DNA from 4 places in the Klebsiella sp. M041 genome. Region 2 is predicted to be linked to each of the others. Evidence: predicted binding sites of a transcription regulator. Region 2 holds the regulator's gene; each other region holds the start of a gene.

Region 1 (4,933 bases), on a different contig from region 2:
GGTTACCGATCACCCGCGAACTGACTTCGGTCAGCAGCTGGTTATCGATATTCTCTTTAGTATCCGCCGCCAGCCGCTCTTCCATCTTCTGGATCGCCACAATCGCCACGTCCGCCGTCGCCGCGCGCGCCAGACGCTCCTCTTTCCGCTGCTGCACATTATCGCTCGATTCAATGTGGCGCAGCAGGATCGGCAGCGCAATCACCCCAACGAACAACGAGAACAGGATCACCCCGGCAGCGAGGAAAATCAGCTCATAGCGCGCCGGAAAGACATTCCCGTCCGGCAGTAGCAGCGGAATAGAGAGCACACCGGCGAGGGTAATCGCACCGCGCACCCCGGCAACGGAGGAGATCAGCAGCTCGCGCGTGGTCCAGGAGCCAAACTCCATCGGTTTCTTCTTCAGGAAGCGCTGGCTAAGCTTACGCATCGACCACAGCCAGCCAAAACGCACCAGCATCAGCGCGGCATAGATCAGGATGATGTCGGTAAACAGCATCCAGGTCTCGACATTGGGGTCGGCTTCCGCCGCCACCAGCGAGCTGGAGAGGATATCCGGCAGCTGCAGGCCCAACAGCAGAAACACCATGCCGTTAAAGACAAACTCCAGCATCGCCCAGGTGCTGTTGGCGCGCAGGCGCATCGCCAGCGGCGCGGTACGCATCACACCGGAACGGGTGATGGTCATCCCTGCCGCCACCGCCGCCAGAATGCCGGAGACGCCGATATGTTCGGCGATCAGATAGGAGGCAAACGGCAGCAGGAACAGCAGGACGATCTGCGTGGCGGGCTCGTCACCGCCCCAGCGGCTGAGGAAGCGCATCGAGCGGCCATACGACCAGCTCACCACAAACCCGGCCAGCACGCCGCCAATCGCCACTTTCAGAAACTCGACGGTGGCGCCGCCGACGGTAAAGACCATCGTGCCCATCGCCACCGCGACGGCAAACTTGAGCGAGACCAGGCCGGAGGCGTCGTTCATCAGCGCCTCACCCTGCAAAATACCCATGATTTTTTTCGGTATCCGCCCTTCCCCGACGATACCCGAGAGCGCCACGGCATCGGTCGGCGACAGCACGGCCGCCAGCGCGAACGCCGGGATCAGCGGAATGCCCGGCACAATCCAGTAGATCAGAAAGCCGATGCCGACCACCGTTACGACCACCAGCGCCAGCGCCAGGCCGAGGATCTCGCGCCCGTGCTCAATGAATTCGCGAGTTGGCGTTTTCCAGCCGTCGGCGAACAACAGCGGCGGGATAAACAGGACCAGAAACAGCTCTGGATCAAATTCAACATGCAAACCAAAGGTCGGCCACGCCAGAAGCGCGCCAATGGCGATTTGCATCAGTGGGAGTGGAACCTGAAAGGGCAGTACGCGCGTCACTACCCCGGAGAGTGAGACCACAAGGGTCATGATGAGGATGGTAAAGAATATTTCCATGTGTTCCCTGTTTGCTGCGTTTTCTTTTATACCTGTGAGGCGTCTTGCCTTTGAATCATACGCTACCCAGATTAACGCAAATGGAAACAGGATGTGGCTTAAAAATAAAACGGGCGGCCTGAGCCGCCCGTGAGGAGCACAAAGGGTTTAAATCGCCCACCCGCCGGCGTAGAACACCACCAGCGCCACAGCGATAATCACCGTGCCGAGGTTCAGCTTGCGCCACTCGCCGGAGACCAGACGGCCGATCACCAGGGTCGCGAAACCGATCATGATGCCGGTCACGATGTTGCAGGTCAGCACGATAAACACCGCGGTGATCAGGCCAGCCATCGCGTCAACGAAGTCATTGAAATCGATCTTCGCCACGTTGCTCAGCATCAGCAGGCCGACGTACATCAGCGCCGGCGCGGTCGCGTAGGCCGGCACCAGATAAGAGAGCGGAGAGAGGAACAGGATCAGCAGGAACAGGACCCCTACCGTCACCGCGGTCAGGCCGGTTTTACCGCCGGCTGCTGTACCCGCCGCCGATTCGATATACACCGCCGCCGGCGCCGCCCCGACTAAGCCAGAGAAGACGCTGCTCAGGGAGTCGGTGGTCAGCGCTTTACCGCCGTTGATGATCTGTCCGTCTTTGTCCAGCAGGTTCGCCTGACCGGCCACCGCGCGGATGGTGCCGGTGGCGTCAAAGACCGCCGTCATCACCAGGGCCAGTACGCTGGGCAGCACGACCGGATTTAGCGCGCCGACGATATCCAGACTACCAATCAGCGAGTTGCCCTGGTCATCGCTCAGGGATGGCATGGCGAAAATCCCGGAGAAATGGACGTTAGGATCGAAAATCAGGCCGACAATCGACACGCCGATAATGGTCAGCAGAATACCGCCCGGTACCTTCATTTTTTCCAGACCGATGATCACCGCGAGGCCAATCAGCGACATCACCACCGGGAAGCTGTCAAAGTTCCCCAACGCCACCGGCAGACCGTCCAGCGGGTTTTTGATCACCAGGCCAACGCCATTGGCGGCAATCAGCAGCAGGAACAGACCGATCCCGATCCCGGTACCGTGGGCCACGCCCTGCGGCAGGTTGCGCAAGATCCAGCTACGGATGCCGGTTGCCGAGATCACCGTAAACAGGACGCCCATCAGGAATACCGCGCCGAGCGCCACCGGAATACTGATGTGTTGCCCCAGCACCAGGCTGAAGGCGGTGAAAGCGGTCAACGAGATAGCGCAGCCGATGGCCATCGGCAGGTTTGCCCATAATCCCATCGCCAGCGAGCCAACGCCCGCCACCAGACAGGTAGAAACAAACACCGCGGCCGGTGGGAAGCCCGCTTTTCCGAGCATGCCCGGCACCACGATGACGGAGTACACCATTGCCAGAAAGGTAGTAAGACCTGCAACAATCTCCTGACGCACGGTGCTACCGCGCGCCGAAATTTTAAACCAGGCGTCTAATGAACCGCCGGTACGCGCTGAAGGCGTAGACATAGAAAACTTCCCCTGAAAATTTTTATTGTTCGTTGATATGCGTGGTGGACCTTCCACTGCCAGTTAAACGCGATCTCCTTGTACCGAATCGCAGCGCCAGGGGGGCCGCAAAAAAGCAAACGTTTAACTCCGCGCATACACTACGGTGTGTCAACCTTATCAACTCCCCCCGGCTAGCAGAAAAAAGAGGGAGTAAAACAGAAAGGCAAACGATTATCCGGCCTTTAGATAACCCTTTTCAACCGATGTTTATCGTATTTCGCTAAATTTCGCTTATGACGAACAGAAAATAACCAGCCGATGCGCAAACGTTATCGTCCATGCGCAATCCGCTAACAATTTTTTAGTGAGTTGCTTTCATTTAGCCGCGTCATCGGATCCGCTGATACTTCAGGCGCCGGGTAAGGTGAAGGGGCCGCCGCGCTCGATAGCCCGCTGCCAGGCCGGGCGCTGCTCCACCCGCTGTCGCCAGGCCTCAATATGGCGAAGATCATGCATGCCGCCGCGGGCCAGCAGCGCCATTACCGGGAAGCTCATCTGGATATCGGCCATGCTCAGCCGATCGCCGGCAAACCATGGCCGCGTGGCAAGATGGTCGTCAATGAACCGCGCATGGGTGGCCAGCTGAGGATCGAGCCACGCTTTCTGGATACCTTTGCCCAGCAGCGAGCCCAGCGAGCGGACGCCAAAGGGCACCGGGGGTTTGCCGAGGCTGGCAAACACCAACTTCATTAACAGCAGCGGCATCAGCGAGCCTTCGGCATAGTGCAGCCAGAAGCGGTACTGCAGTTTGTCATCCGCGCCCTGTGGCTTCAGCAGCCCATCGCTGTCCCAGCTCTCCTGCAAATACTCAAGGATCGCTCCGGACTCCGCCAGCACATTGCCGTTGTCTTCCAGCACTGGCGATTTACCCAGCGGGTGGATTTTCTTCAATGCCGCTGGCGCCAGCATCGACTTTTCCCGCTGATAGCGGACTATCTGATAAGGCAGCTGTAGCTCCTCCAGCGCCCACAGTACGCGTTGCGATCGTGACTGATTAAGATGATGTACCGTCAGCATGGGCCTCTCCCGTGGTTTGTTCAAATTAACTATAGGAACAGGCGCTGATTGCCGGGAAAATTTCGGCAAAATAGTGAGGAAAAAACGGCGGCAGATGCCATAGTTAAAGTGTCGACGCAAACCGGAACCTCCATCAACAGATTGCGCAATACTGAGGGACGTCGACGTCGGGGGAAACCCTCTCGTGAACCAACGAGATAATGCGAAAGACCAAGACCGGAAAACAACTAAAGCGCCCAGTTGTGGCGCTTTAGTTTTATCACTCCTCCTCCAGCAGCCGGGCGCCGGTCCCCTCTTCCCCCAGTTTATCGCCCGGGTTGCGTAGCGGGCAGTCGCGCCGCGATAAACAGCCGCAGCCGATGCAGCCGTCGAGCTGGTCGCGCAGCGCCGTCAGGGTGTGGATACGCCGGTCCAGCTCCTCGCGCCACTGTGATGACAGCATTTTCCACTCTTTTGCGCTGAGATTGTGCCCTTCCGGCAGCACGCCAAACGCGTCGCCGATGGTGGCCAGCGGGATGCCGATACGTTGCGCAATTTTGATAATCGCCACCGCGCGCAGGACATCGCGCCGGTAGCGCCGCTGATTGCCGGCATTCCGCTGGCTGTGGATCAGCCCTTTACTCTCATAAAAATGGAGGGCCGAGACCGCCACGCCGGTTCGTTTTGCCACTTCCCCGGGCGTCAGCAGCATTTTGATGCGGGGTGATTTCTTTTCCATAAAGCGCTTTACCTCAAGTTAACTTGAGGAATTATACTCGCCCGCAGACAAAACGACGAATCGAGAATTGAGAGAGGCCGCTTTATGTCCCATCAGGATATTATTCAAACACTGATTGAATGGATTGATGAACATATCGATCAACCACTTAACATTGATGTAGTCGCCAGAAAGTCAGGATACTCGAAGTGGTACCTGCAGCGGATGTTCCGCACCGT
Region 2 (4,933 bases):
GCAGCAACGCCAGACCGGCAATAATCGCGCCCATTACCGGCACAAACGCATATCCCAGTCCGCCGGAGATCACCGCCCCGCCGGCGGCGGCGCCCAGCGCGTTGCCCAGGTTGAACGCCCCGATATTCACCGAAGAAGAGAGACCCGGCGCCTCATGCGCCACGCGCATCACTCGCATCTGCAGCGGCGGCACTACCGCAAAGGTGGCTGCGCCCCAGACGATCATACTGATGGCCGCACCCGCCTGGGATTGCGCCAGCAGCGGTATCGCCAGCATGATCGCCATCAGCAGCAGCAGAAAGCCTTTCAGCGTGCGGGAGACCGACCGGTCGGCGAATTTGCCGCCCAGATAGTTGCCCAGCGAAAAACCAACTCCAATCAGCACCAGCATCGCGGTGATAAACAGCGATGAAGCATGGGTCAGCGAATTCAGTACCGGCGAAATGTAGGTATACAGCGTAAACATCGCCCCGGCGCCCAGCACGGTGGTCAGTAAGGCAGAAAGAACCTGCGGCCGTAACAGGACCGAAAGCTCTTGTTTGACATCCGGCCGTTCGCCCGCGCTGCCCTTCGGCAGGGAGAACCACAGGCTCACCATCGCCAGCAGGCCTAACCCCGCGGTGGCGAGGAAGGACATCCGCCAGCCGATGGTTTCTCCAAGCCAGGTCGCGGCAGGCACGCCGCCGATATTAGCGATGGTGAGGCCCATAAACATGGTGGCCACCGCGCTGGCCTGCTTGTGCTTGGGTACCACGCTGGCCGCCACCACCGACCCCAGGCCAAAAAAGGCGCCGTGGTTGAGGCTGGTAATAATGCGCGACAGCAGCAGCGTGGTGTAATCCGGCGCCATGGATGACAGCAGGTTGCCGACGGTGAAGATCCCCATCAGAAAAATCAGCGCATTGCGTCGGGCGCGATGGGACAGCAGCAGGGTCATCAGCGGCGCGCCGACCATGACGCCGATGGCATACGCACTGATCAGCATTCCCGCTACCGGTATCGAGACGTCCACGCCCTTGGCAATCACCGGCAGCAATCCCATCGGGGAGAACTCGGTGGTCCCGATGCCAAAGGCGCCGATCGCCAGCGCGAGTAAAGGAAAGTTGATTTTCATTCAATGACTCCATCAGACCGTCAGGGAGGACGGCGTAACATCAGAAGCCAAAAGCATGACATCAATCACAAAAAAACAAAAGTGAACGAAATGACAAAAGATTTTTGCAGAATTGATAATAATGGCGGGATACGGGGAGGAGGCCGCGCTCCTCCCTCATCGGAACATTAGTGCAGTATGGCGGTCAGGCTGAATGCGACGATCACGCCGAGGGCAATAATCGTGGTGATCAGCGAAAACTTTAAATTGGTATCCATCATTTTTCCCTCTTGTTATCCCCACACCAAAAGTGAGCTTGCTCATTTTTGCACAAAAAATCGCAAAAATCTTCCGGGATTTAGGGCGATGCACATTTTTGCTCTTCCACTTTGCCCCAAGATCGGACAAAATCCCACGCTAATTTAAAAGCGTATCGGCCATTGACCCCTTCCTGTCGTTCTGTGTCGTTTTCCCGACGTGATGCAATGTTGAAAATTGTATTCAGGGTGTGTGTAGGCAAACGTTTACGTATCGATGATCAGGCGATCAGGTCAAGGCATGGAGTGAGATGTAATGGCAACTATTAAAGATGTAGCGAAGCGCGCAAACGTTTCCACTACAACTGTATCACATGTAATTAACAAAACCCGTTTCGTTGCCGAAGAGACGCGCAATGCGGTATGGGCGGCGATTAAAGAGCTGCACTACTCGCCGAGCGCCGTGGCCCGCAGCCTGAAAGTCAATCATACAAAATCGATTGGCCTGCTGGCGACCAGTAGCGAAGCCGCCTATTTCGCTGAAATCATTGAGTCCGTTGAAAAGAGCTGCTTCCAGAAGGGCTATACCCTGATTCTCGGCAACGCCTGGAACGACCCGGAAAAACAGCGGGCCTATCTGTCGATGATGGCGCAAAAACGCGTCGACGGTCTGCTGGTGATGTGTTCCGAATACCCGGACTCCGTCCTGAGCATGCTGGAAGAGTATCGCCATATTCCGATGGTGGTGATGGACTGGGGCGAAGCAAAAGCTGACTTTACCGATGCGGTAATCGATAACGCCTTCCAGGGCGGGTATATCGCCGGACGTTACCTGATTGAACGCGGTCACCGCGAAATCGGCGTGATCCCGGGCCCGCTGGAGCGCAACACCGGCGCGGGGCGACTGGCCGGCTTCATGCAGGCGATGAAAGAGGCGCATATCAGCGTGCCGGAAAACTGGATTGTACAGGGCGACTTCGAGCCGGAGTCCGGCTACCGCGCCATGCAGCAGATCCTGAGCCAACAACACCGTCCAACGGCGGTCTTCTGCGGCGGCGACATTATGGCGATGGGCGCTATCTGCGCCGCGGATGAAATGGGGCTGCGCGTGCCGCAGGACATTTCGCTGATCGGTTATGATAATGTGCGCAACGCCCGCTATTTCAGCCCGGCGTTAACCACCATTCATCAGCCGAAAGATTCGCTGGGCGAAGCCGCGTTCAATATGCTGTTGGATCGTATCGTCAACAAGCGCGAAGAGTCGCAGTCTATTGAAGTGCACCCTCGGCTGGTCGAACGCCGCTCGGTGGCGGATGGCCCGTTTGTCGACTATCGTCGCTAAAGCACTGGCGGGCGCGGATCACTCCGGCGCCCGCAGCCACTCCCGATTCAGCGTGTCGCTGTCCCCCAGGTAGTCCAGCATCCAGTTTAACGCCGGCGAAGCATCATTCTGCTGCCAGGTCAGACAGCAGGCCGCATCCGGAAACGGATTTTCCAGCGCCAGCGCGGTCCACTCGCCGCGATCCACCCATGGCCGGGCGAAATGGCTTGGCACCATGCCGACGCAGAGTCCTGCCGACAGACAGGTTGCCGACGATTCCCAGTCGGGGACCACCACCCTCTTCTGGTTATCCAGCAGCCACGTTGTCCGTTTGGGCAACGAACGCGAGGTATCTTCCCGCACCAGCGACGGCCAGTTGCGCAGGACATCGTCGCTCAGCGGCCCCGCCATCTTCGCCAGCGGGTGATCGCTCGCCACCACGCAGTCCCAGCTCAGCATCCCCATATCGCGGAACGCATAGCGGCCCCCGACCGGAATAGAGCGCGTTGCGCCAATCGCCAGCTCCACGCGGCCGTCGGCCAGCGCATCCCATACGCCATTGAACACTTCCTGAAAAACGATCAGCTCGACGTCGGGAAAATGGCGATAGAAATCCACGATCATCTGGCGCATCCGCGCGGGTTTCACGATATCGTCCACCGCGATCGACAACTGCCCGCGCCAGCCGTTGGCAATTTGCTGGCACTGCTGGCGGGTGATCTGCATTTTTTTGATAACAGAGCGCCCTTCCTGTAAAAACCAGACCCCGGCGGGGGTCAGCTCCACATCACGATGACGGCGCTCAAACAACGGGACGGCCAGCCACTCTTCGAGCTGACGCACGGTATAGCTGACGGCGGAAGGCACCCGATGGAGCTCCTGCGCCGCCGCGCTAAAGCTGCCGTTCCGGGCGACGGCATCAACCACTTCCAGAGAGTATTCAGACCACATTTTCTGCCTGCAAAATTTTTGAATGCATGTGACAAATATTAGCGTTTCACAAGCCACAATGCACTCCCTACACTCTGCGGCATCGTACCTGTACTCCAAAAATGAGAACGTTATGTCACAACCTGGGAAAGGATTTTTAGTCTGGCTGGCCGGCCTGAGCGTGCTGGGCTTTCTGGCCACCGATATGTACCTGCCGGCATTTGCCGCCATGCAGCAGGATCTCGACACCTCCGCCGCATCCATTAGCGCCAGCCTGAGCCTGTTCCTCGCCGGCTTCGCGCTGGGCCAGCTCTTCTGGGGGCCGCTGTCAGACCGCTACGGGCGCAAACCGGTGCTGCTGAGCGGCCTGGCGATTTTCGCGGTCGGCTGCCTGGGAATGCTGTGGGTGCAGAACGCCACGCTGATGCTGGCGCTGCGTTTTCTGCAGGCGATTGGCGTCTGCGCCGCGGCGGTCACCTGGCAGGCGATGGTGACCGATTACTATCCCGCCCAGCGCACCAACCGCATCTTCGCCACTATTATGCCGCTGGTAGGACTGTCCCCTGCGCTGGCCCCGCTGCTGGGCAGCTGGCTGCTGGTGCACTTCGAGTGGCAAGCCATCTTCGCCACCTTGTTTGCCATCACTCTGCTGCTGATGCTGCCTGCCCTGCGCCTGAAGGCCGCCGCTAAGTCGGCCACAGTGGCTGAAAAGAAAATCACTTTTCTGGCGCTGCTGCGCTCCCGGGAATACAGCGGCAACGTCCTGATCTACGCCGCCTGTTCCGCCAGCTTCTTCGCCTGGCTTACCGGTTCGCCGTTTATCCTTCATGAGATGGGCTACGGCCCGACCGCCATCGGCCTGAGCTATATCCCGCAGACCATCGCTTTTCTGGTGGGCGGCTATGGCTGTCGCGCGCTGCTGCAAAAATGGTCCGGGCAACAAATGCTCCCGTGGCTGCTGGTGGTCTTCGCCGTCAGCGTCGCCGCCACCTGGCTGGTGGGTCTGCAAACGCATGCCTCGCTGGTGGCGTTGATGATCCCGTTCTGCCTGATGGCGGTGGTCAACGGCGGGATCTACCCCATCGTGGTCGCTCAGGCGCTGAAGCCTTTCCCGCAGGCAACCGGCCGCGCGGCGGCGCTGCAGAACACCCTCCAGCTTGGCCTGTGCTTCCTGACCAGCCTGCTAGTCTCCACGCTGATCGCCACACCGCTGCTGACCACCACCAGCGTGATGCTGGTCTCTATTTTGTTAGCCGGAGTGGGTTATCGCCTGCAGCAGACGCCAGCGCTGGCGGCCCACTCTTCCCACGCCTGACGCCCGTCGCCAGAGCC
Region 3 (4,933 bases), on a different contig from region 2:
GGATGTACACGATGTCGGTCACTACGACACCGACCGTTCTCGCGTCCTGGAGCCGGGGATGGTGCTGACCGTCGAACCGGGGCTGTATATCGCCGCCGACGCCGACGTGCCGGCGCAGTACCGCGGCATCGGCATCCGTATTGAAGATGACATCGTCATTACCGAAGACGGCAACGAAAATCTCACCGCCGGCGTGGTGAAGAAGGCGGATGAGATCGAAGCGCTGATGGCGGCGGCGCGCCAGTCATGAGCGTGCTGATCGTCGGCGGCGGGATGACCGGGGCGACGCTCGCCCTGGCCATCTCCCGTTTGACCGGCGGCGCGCTGCCGGTCCATCTGATTGAGGCGCAGGATCCCCAGTCGGCTCGCCATCCCGGCTTCGACGACCGGGCGATCGCCCTGGCCGCCGGCACCTGCCAGCAGCTGGCGCGCATCGGTGTCTGGCAACGTCTCGCCGAGCGGGCGACGGCTATCCAGCGGGTACACGTCAGCGACCGCGGCCATGCCGGTTTTGTGAATCTGGCGGCGGCGGATTATCGCCTGCCGGCGCTGGGTCAGGTGGTTGAACTCCACGATGTCGGCCAGCGCCTGTTTAGCCTGCTGCGCGAGGCGCCGGGCGTGACGCTGCATTGCCCGGCGAAGGTGGCAGCGGTCAGCCGCAGCCAGGAAAGCGTCAGCCTTACCCTTGAGGGGGGCGAAACGATCAGCGGCAAGCTGCTGGTGGCGGCGGACGGTTCGCGTTCGTCGCTGGGCGCCCGCTGCGGCATCAGCTGGCAACAACAGCCCTATGAGCAACTGGCGATTATCGCCAACGTAAGCACCGCGCTGCCCCACGAAGGCCGCGCTTTCGAACGTTTTACCGAGCATGGCCCGCTGGCGATGCTGCCGATGTCGCAAGGACGCTGCTCGCTGGTGTGGTGTCATCCGCAGTCGCGCCGCGACGAGGTGCTGAGCTGGTCTGACGAACGCTTTTGTCAGGAGCTGCAGCTGGCGTTCGGCTGGCGTTTGGGGCGCATTACCCACGCCGGGAAGCGCAGCGTCTATCCGCTGGCCCTCACTACCGCCAGCCGCGCGGTGTCGCACCGCCTGGCGCTGGTCGGTAACGCGGCGCAGACGCTGCACCCGATTGCCGGGCAGGGCTTTAATCTCGGCCTGCGCGATGTGATGAGTCTGGCGGAGCTGCTCGCTGACGCCCATCTCAGCGGCGAAGATGTCGGCCATTATCCGCTGCTGTGTCGCTATCAGGCGCGCAGAACAGGGGATAAAGCCGCCACCATCGGCGTGACCGATGGGCTGGTGCATCTGTTTGCCAACCGTTGGGCGCCGCTGGTGGCGGGGCGCAATGTCGGTCTGATGGCCATGGAATTATTTACCCCGGCGCGCGATGCGCTGGCGCAGCGTACCCTCGGTTGGGTTCCCCGTTAAGGAGTAGAACGTGCAAAGTGTTGATGTTGCCATTGTTGGCGGTGGAATGGTGGGGCTGGCGGTAGCCTGCGGTTTACAGGGCAGCGGCCTGCGCGTCGCGGTGCTGGAGAAAGCGGAGCCACAGCCGCTGGCTGCCGATGCGCCGCCGGCGCTGCGCGTGTCGGCAATAAACGCCGCCAGCGAAAAGCTGCTGACGAAGCTGGACGTCTGGCGCGAGATCGTTGCCCGACGCGCCAGCTGCTATCACGGAATGGAAGTGTGGGACAAAGACAGTTTCGGCCGCATTAGCTTTGATGACCAGAGCATGGGCTTCAGCCATCTGGGCCATATTATTGAAAACGCCGTGGTGCATTATGCGCTGTGGCAGAAGGCGCAGCGCTGCGCCGACGTCACCCTGCTGGCGCCTGCGCAACTGCAGCAGGTGGCGTGGGGCGAAAATGAGGCCTTTCTCAGCCTGCAGGACGGCAGCATGCTCACCGCGCGTCTGGTGATCGGCGCCGATGGGGCGAATTCGTGGCTGCGCAATAAAGCCGATATTCCGCTGACCTTCTGGGATTACCATCATCACGCGCTGGTGGCGACTATCCGTACCGCTGAGCCGCATCAGGCGGTGGCGCGCCAGGTATTTCATGGCGACGGGATCCTCGCCTTCCTGCCGCTCTGCGATCCGCACCTGTGCTCTATCGTCTGGTCGCTGTCGCCGGCGGAGGCGCAGCGGATGCAGGAGGCTGATGAAGCCACCTTTAACCAGGCGTTGAATATCGCCTTCGATAATGGCCTTGGCCTCTGCCAGCTGGAAAGCGCACGTGAAGTCTTCCCGCTGACCGGCCGCTATGCTCGCCAGTTCGCCGCCCACCGCCTGGCGCTGGTCGGCGATGCCGCGCATACCATCCACCCGCTAGCCGGGCAGGGCGTCAACCTCGGCTTTATGGATGCGGCCGAGCTTATCGACGAACTGAAGCGTCTGCACGCCCAGGGCAAAGATATCGGCCAGCATCTTTATCTGCGCCGCTACGAGCGCAGCCGCAAGCACAGCGCCGCGCTGATGCTGGCGGGTATGCAGGGCTTCCGCGACATGTTTTCCGGTAGCCATCCGGCGAAGAAGTTCCTCCGCGACATGGGGCTGAAACTGGCCGATACGCTGCCGGGCGTGAAACCGCAGCTGATTCGCCAGGCGATGGGCCTCAACGATCTGCCTGCCTGGTTACGTTAACCGCGTCACACTTCTTTCACCCGGCCTGCGCGCCGGGTTTTCCCCCTCATTTGAAATATTCTAATTTCACCTCTTTTTTCGCATTAGTTTTATTAATGTGTCCTTTTTTTTGTTAAAGAAATTAGGGCTATAAAATCGCATAAAACACCATCATTCCCTAATTCTAGCCGCGGTATTGTTAATTTTATGTGGCGTAAATCGCTTTTTTCCAGTCAATAACTCTGTAGGCTTTTCGGCGGATTTTAGTCATAAGCTAATGTGATGCCCTGAATGAGCTTATGGTTTAGCGCCGGGTTCGGTGGTAAGTTCAGGCAAAAGAGAACGTTTGCGTCGGTGTCCGTCAGCGATGCCGACGCCCCATTTCGTGGCGAAAAATCGCCGACAATCTCGTGGCTGGTTCCGTTTTATTCGATGAGGAAAAGATGGCTCAACAGACTCCGTTGTATGAACAACACACGCTGTGCGGCGCGCGCATGGTGGATTTCCATGGCTGGATGATGCCGCTGCATTACGGATCCCAGATTGATGAGCACCATGCGGTGCGCGGCGAAGCAGGCATGTTCGATGTGTCGCATATGACCATCGTTGATTTCCACGGCAGCCGGACCAGAGAGTTCTTGCGCTATTTGCTGGCCAACGACGTGGCGAAGCTCACCACCCCGGGCAAAGCGCTCTACACCGGCATGCTGACCGCCTCCGCCGGCGTCATCGACGACCTGATTGTCTATTTCCTCTCTGAAGATTATTTCCGCCTCGTTGTTAACTCCGCCACCCGCGAAAAAGACCTCGCCTGGATTTCCGAACAAGCTGAACCTTACGGCCTTGAAATCATCGTTCGCGACGATCTGTCGCTGATCGCGGTCCAGGGTCCACAGGCGAAAGCGAAGGCGGCGACGCTGTTCACCGATGCGCAGCGTCAGGCCGTGGAAGGTATGAAGCCGTTCTTCGGCGTGCAGGCCGGCGAGCTGTTTATCGCCACCACCGGCTATACCGGCGAAGCGGGTTATGAAATCGCCATGCCGAACGAGCAGGCGGCGGATTTCTGGCGCGGTCTGCTGGACGCTGGCGTTAAGCCGTGCGGTCTCGGCGCGCGCGATACCCTGCGCCTGGAGGCCGGGATGAACCTGTATGGCCAGGAGATGGACGAAGGCGTCTCTCCGCTGGCGGCGAATATGGGCTGGACTATTGCCTGGGAACCGGCGGATCGTAACTTTATCGGTCGCGAAGCGCTGGAGATGCAGCGTGAAAAGGGCACCGAACAGCTGGTTGGCCTGGTGATGACCGAGAAAGGCGTCCTGCGCGGCGGCCTGCCGGTACGTTTTACCGATAGCGACGGTAATCAAAAAGAAGGCATTATCACCAGCGGCACCTTCTCGCCGACCCTGGGCTACAGTATCGCGCTGGCTCGCGTGCCGGCCGGGATTGGCGACACCGCGGTGGTGCAAATTCGTAACCGTGAAATGCCGGTAAAAGTGACTAAACCTGGTTTTGTACGCAATGGCAAAGCCATTGTGTGATTTCCCTTTTTTGGAGATGAATTGATGAGCAACGTACCAGCAGAACTGAAATACAGCAAAGAACACGAGTGGCTGCGTAAAGAAGCGGACGGCACCTATACCGTCGGGATCACCGAGCATGCGCAGGAGCTGCTGGGCGATATGGTATTCGTTGATCTGCCGGAAGTGGGCGCCACCGTTGAAGCGGGCGCCGATTGCGCGGTTGCCGAATCCGTGAAGGCGGCTTCCGATATTTATGCCCCGATCAGCGGTGAAATCGTTGCCGTTAACGAAGAGCTGAACGACTCGCCGGAACTGGTCAACAGCGACCCGTACACCGATGGCTGGATCTTCAAAATCAAAGCCAGCGATGAAGCGCAGGTTGCCGCGCTGCTGGATGCGACCGCCTATGAAGCTCTGTTAGAAGACGAATAAATACGTTTCATCCTTCACGCTGCAGGGGCGTTGGCTTCCTGCCGCGCGCATGATTTTGCGTATTCCGGCCCGGTAAGCATCAGCGTTTGCCGGGCAAACCAGTCAGACAATCACGATTCACCGCACGTTTCAGGAACCATCGCTCATGACTCAGACTTTAAGTCAGCTTGAAAACCGCGACGCCTTTATCGAACGTCACATTGGCCCGGACGCTCAGCAGCAGCAAGAGATGCTGAAGACCGTCGGCGCGGATTCGCTTAACGCCCTGATCGGCCAGATTGTGCCGCAGGATATCCAGCTGGCGACCCCACCGCAGGTGGGCGACGCGACAACCGAATTCGCCGCGCTGGCAGAGCTGAAGGCG
Region 4 (4,933 bases), on a different contig from region 2:
TAATAATCGGACGCTGAGCGGGGTTATGATCAATGCCGATGGCGGGCTGGGGATCCGCGGGATCCGCCATGTCGCCGCCGGACTAAACCTGTAAGGAGTGATGATGAGCGAACCGATGATTGCCATTATCGGCGGTGGACAGGCCGGGGCGATGGCCGCCGCGGCCCTCCGCCAGCAGGGTTACCAGGGTCCCCTGCACCTGTTTTCTGATGAACCCCATTTACCCTATGAGCGCCCGCCGCTGTCGAAAGCGATGCTGCTGGATGCAGATCCACAGCGACAGCCGGTGCTCCCCGCCAGCTGGTGGCAGGACAACAACGTCCAGCTGCATCTCGGTGTGACGCTGCGCGATATCGATCGTCAGGCGCAGAGCCTGACGCTGGCAGACAATCGCGTCTTTCACTGGCGACAACTGCTGCTGGCGACCGGAGCCGCCGCCAGGCCGCTGCCGCTGCTCGACGCGCTGGGGGAACGTTGCCTGACCCTGCGACACGCCGGCGATGCTGCGCGTCTGCGCGCGGCGCTGCAGCCAGGGAGTGAGGTGGTTATCGTCGGCGCAGGCACCATCGGCCTGGAGTTGGCCGCCAGCGCTATTCAGCGCGGCTGTCGCGTCACGGTGGTGGAGCAGGCATCGACGGTGATGGGTCGCAACGCCCCGCCGCCGGTCCGCGATTACCTGCTGGCCCGCCATCGCCAGGCCGGGGTACGGGTGCTGTTGAACAGCGCCATCGAACAGGCGGAACAGGGAACTCACCTCACCCTCACTTTACAGAGTGGCGAAACCCTGCGCGCCGGGACGGTCGTATATGGCATTGGCATCGTGGCTAACGATGCTCTCGCGCGCCGCGCCGGGCTGGAGACCGACAATGGCATCGTCGTGGATGCCGACGGCAGGACCTCGGACCCGGCTATTTTTGCCGCCGGCGACGTCACGCTGACGCGGCAATCAGATGGTTCGCTGTCGCGTGTCGAGAGCTGGGAAAATGCTAATATCCAGGCGCAGATTGCCGCTGCGGCCATGCTTGGCAAACCACGCCCCGCCAGGGCGCCAGGCTGGTTCTGGACCGATCAGTACGAAGATAACCTGCAGTTTATTGGCGATATGCAGGGCGAAAAGTGGTGGTGTCGGGGAGCGCCCGCCGATCGCAAAGCGATCTGGTTCCAGCTGCGCGACGGCGTGTTAACCGGCGCGGTCACCCTCAATCACGGTCGCGAGATCCGCACGCTACGCAAGCTCATCCAGAGTGGTAAAGCGGTGAATGCCGAAACGCTATGCGATGAAAACGTCCCGTTAAAAATGCGGTAATTTCGTTGTTCAGCGGACCGGGGATGTTGCCAGGACTAACGTGGCGGGAAGCAAAAACGTGTATTACGTTTAAAGGACACTTCTCTCATAACGAGCTGATTATGAACACACTCCGCTATTTTGATTTTGGCGCATCCCGCTCTCTGCTACTGCTTATCGCCCGCATCGCCGTGGTAGTTCTGTTTATTCTTTTTGGCTACCCCAAACTGCTGGGCTTTGACGGTACGGTGCAGTACATGGCCGCCTCCGGCGCGCCGATGCCGACCCTGGCGGCGATTATCGCCGTCATTATGGAAGTGCCTGCCGCCATTTTAATTGTGCTGGGCTTTTTCACCCGCCCGCTGGCGGTCATCTTTATCTTCTACACCCTGGGCACCGCGGTGATTGGCCATCACTACTGGGATATGACTGGCGATGCGGTATTGCCGAACATGATTAACTTCTGGAAAAACGTCAGCATCGCCGGCGCTTTCCTGCTGCTGGCGGTAACCGGCCCCGGAGCGATTTCGCTCGACCGCCGCTAATCTCCAGACGCAAAAAAGGCCGCAAACGCGGCCTTTTTGATGTCAACGCTAACGCTTACGCATAAACCGGGAAGCGGGCGCAGATATCCAGGACTTTGCCTTTCACGCGCTCAATGACCGCGTCGTCATTGATATTGTCCAGCACATCACACATCCAGCCAGCCAGCTCTTTGACTTCCGCTTCTTTAAAGCCACGGCGAGTCACCGCCGGAGAACCGATACGGATACCGGAGGTTACGAACGGGCTCTTCGGATCGTTCGGCACGCTGTTTTTGTTGACGGTGATGTTGGCGCGGCCCAGGGCAGCGTCAGCTTCTTTACCGGTCAGGTTTTTATCCACCAGGTCCAGCAGGAACAGATGGTTCTCAGTACCGCCAGACACCACTTTGTAGCCGCGGTTCAGGAACACTTCCACCATTGCTTTGGCGTTTTTCGCAACCTGCTGCTGGTAAACTTTAAACTCTGGCTCCATCGCTTCTTTCAGCGCCACCGCTTTCGCTGCGATAACGTGCATCAGCGGGCCGCCCTGCGCGCTTGGGAATACCGCAGAGTTCAGTTTCTTGTACAGCTCTTCGCTACCGCCTTTCGCCAGGATCAGGCCGCCGCGCGGACCCGCCAGGGTTTTGTGGGTGGTGGTGGTCACGACGTGAGCATGCGGAACCGGGTTCGGATACACGCCAGCGGCGATCAGGCCTGCCACGTGCGCCATATCGACAAACAGGTATGCGCCGATGCTGTCAGCGATTTCACGCATTTTTGCCCAGTCAACGATACCGGAGTAAGCGGAGAAACCACCGATGATCATCTTCGGTTTATGTTCCTGAGCCTGCTTCGCCATGTCGTCATAGTCAATTTTGCCGGACTCATCAATACCGTAAGGGATGATGTTGTACAGTTTGCCGGAGAAGTTAACCGGAGAGCCGTGAGTCAGGTGGCCGCCCTGCGCCAGGTTCATCCCCAGCACGGTATCGCCCGGCTGCAGCAGCGCGGTGTAAACGGCAAAGTTAGCCTGGGAGCCGGAGTGCGGCTGGACGTTAGCATAGTCAGCGCCGAACAGCTCTTTCGCGCGGTCGATAGCCAGCTGCTCAACCACGTCGACATATTCGCAGCCGCCGTAGTAACGCTTGCCCGGATATCCTTCAGCATATTTGTTGGTCAGCTGAGAGCCCTGCGCTTGCATCACGCGCGGACTGGTGTAGTTTTCGGAGGCGATCAGTTCGATGTGCTCTTCCTGACGTACTTTTTCCTGCTCCATAGCCTGCCACAGTTCGGCATCATAATCGGCAATGTTCATTTCACGCTTTAACATCCGCATCTCCTGACTCAGCTAACAATAAAATTTCGGCCTAAAAAGGCGGTCCGATTGGACAACGGCCCACAGTATAACCGAATCATTCTGTGATAACAGGTCTTGACAAAGGATTTTACGCAAACGTTTGGCTCCGCATGACACAAGGCTTTGAGCAATAACGCCTCTCTCAGTATCAACGGATTTCTTTTCAGGATTGTGATGCAAATTCTTCATGTTGTAACTGCAACGGCGGAAAGTGTTAAAGAACCATTTACAACGCAGGGTTATTTCCTTAAGATGTATTTAAAATACATCATTAAAGTAACACACAAGGAAGCACGCTATGCTCGACGCTCAAACCATCGCTACGGTCAAAGCCACCATCCCCCTGCTGGTAGAGACTGGACCAAAATTAACCGCCCATTTCTACGATCGTATGTTTGCGCATAACCCGGAGCTCAAAGAGATCTTCAATATGAGCAACCAGCGCAACGGCGACCAGCGAGAAGCGTTGTTCAACGCCATTGCCGCCTACGCCAGCAATATCGATAACCTGCCCGCCCTGCTGCCGGCGGTGGAAAAAATCGCCCAGAAACACACCAGTTTCCAGATCAAACCGGAGCAGTACAACATCGTGGGCAGCCATCTGCTGGCGACCCTCGATGAAATGTTCAGCCCGGGTCAGGAAGTCCTTGATGCCTGGGGGAAAGCTTACGGCGTGCTGGCGAACGTCTTTATCGGCCGCGAAGCCGAGATCTATCAGCAAAACGCCAGTAAAACCGGCGGCTGGGAAGGGACCCGCGCGTTCCGCATCGTGAAGAAAACCCCGCGCAGCCAGCTTATCACCAGCTTTGAGCTCGAGCCGGTCGACGGCCAGCCGGTCGCCGATTACCAGCCTGGCCAGTATCTGGCCATCTGGCTGAAGCCGGAAGATTTCGAATATCAGGAAATTCGCCAGTACTCCCTGACCCGCAAAGCGGACGGCAAGGGCTACCGCATCGCGGTTAAACGCGAAGAAGGCGGCCAGGTTTCCAGCTGGCTGCATAACCATGCCAGCGAAGGCGATGTGGTCTATCTGGCGGCGCCGGCCGGGGACTTCTTCCTTAACGTTGAGCCGCAGACGCCGGTCACTCTGCTCTCCGGCGGTGTCGGGCAAACGCCGATGCTGGCGATGCTGGATGCGCTGGCGAAGAGCCGCCATCAGGGTCAGGTGAACTGGTTCCATGCGGCAGAGAACGGCGACGTGCACGCCTTCGCGGACGAAGTTAAAACACTGGGTGAAACTCTGCCGAAGTTTACATCTCACGTCTGGTACCGCAGCCCGAGCGAAGCGGACCGTGAATCCGACGCGTTTGATAGCGAAGGTTTGATGGATTTAACGGCCCTGGCCGGCAAGATCGGCGACCCGCAAATGCAGTTCTATCTCTGCGGCCCGGTGGCGTTTATGCAGTTTGCCGCGAAGCAGCTGGTAGATCTGGGCGTGAGCAGCGACAACATTCATTACGAATGCTTCGGGCCGCATAAAGTGCTGTAAGCCCCGACGACGCGGGGATTTGTAGGCCGGGTAAGCGCAGCGCCACCCGGCAATACTGCAGCGAGCGGCGAGCGTTAAATCGCCGCGTCGTCTTCTTCGCCGGTACGGATACGAATCACGCGCGCGACATCAAAGACAAAGATTTTACCGTCACCGATTTTGCCGGTCTGCGCGGTACGGATGATGGTATCCACACAGGTATCGACGATATCGTCGGTCACCACGATTTCAATTTTCACTTTCGGCAGAAAATCGACCATATACTCCGCGCCGCGGTA

What was found. Region 2 encodes PurR, which represses purine synthesis genes. Its sites were predicted from a motif close to CANGCAAACGTTTGCNTG; they were not measured.
Region 1: a site for PurR is predicted at 3,051-3,068, ahead of AC6CWS_RS23025 (NCS2 family permease). Genes of this name have one in related genera too.
Region 3: a site for PurR is predicted at 2,953-2,970, ahead of gcvT (glycine cleavage system aminomethyltransferase GcvT). Genes of this name have one in related genera too.
Region 4: a site for PurR is predicted at 3,256-3,273, ahead of glyA (serine hydroxymethyltransferase). Genes of this name have one in related genera too.

Annotation. Positions count from the first base shown of each region.
Region 1 is NZ_JCAXWU010000023.1:43,118-48,050, forward strand. Features, by position in the region: gene AC6CWS_RS23020 (Na+/H+ antiporter) at 1-1,441, opposite strand, end outside; gene AC6CWS_RS23025 (NCS2 family permease) at 1,589-2,938, opposite strand; gene AC6CWS_RS23030 (glutathione S-transferase family protein) at 3,329-3,997, opposite strand; gene soxR (redox-sensitive transcriptional activator SoxR) at 4,257-4,715, opposite strand; gene soxS (superoxide response transcriptional regulator SoxS) at 4,800-4,933, shown strand, end outside.
Region 2 is NZ_JCAXWU010000006.1:166,326-171,258, forward strand. Features, by position in the region: gene AC6CWS_RS09815 (MFS transporter) at 1-1,114, opposite strand, end outside; gene cydH (cytochrome bd-I oxidase subunit CydH) at 1,282-1,374, opposite strand; gene purR (HTH-type transcriptional repressor PurR) at 1,667-2,692, shown strand; gene punR (DNA-binding transcriptional activator PunR) at 2,711-3,622, opposite strand; gene punC (purine nucleoside transporter PunC) at 3,735-4,916, shown strand.
Region 3 is NZ_JCAXWU010000012.1:49,304-54,236, reverse strand. Features, by position in the region: gene pepP (Xaa-Pro aminopeptidase) at 1-250, shown strand, start outside; gene ubiH (2-octaprenyl-6-methoxyphenyl hydroxylase) at 247-1,425, shown strand; gene ubiI (FAD-dependent 2-octaprenylphenol hydroxylase) at 1,436-2,638, shown strand; gene gcvT (glycine cleavage system aminomethyltransferase GcvT) at 3,061-4,155, shown strand; gene gcvH (glycine cleavage system protein GcvH) at 4,180-4,569, shown strand; gene gcvP (aminomethyl-transferring glycine dehydrogenase) at 4,715-4,933, shown strand, end outside.
Region 4 is NZ_JCAXWU010000001.1:36,895-41,827, reverse strand. Features, by position in the region: gene hcaB (3-phenylpropionate-dihydrodiol/cinnamic acid-dihydrodiol dehydrogenase) at 1-94, shown strand, start outside; gene hcaD (phenylpropionate dioxygenase ferredoxin reductase subunit) at 104-1,306, shown strand; gene AC6CWS_RS00195 (DoxX family protein) at 1,408-1,830, shown strand; gene glyA (serine hydroxymethyltransferase) at 1,886-3,139, opposite strand; gene hmpA (NO-inducible flavohemoprotein) at 3,465-4,655, shown strand; gene glnB (nitrogen regulatory protein P-II) at 4,730-4,933, opposite strand, start outside.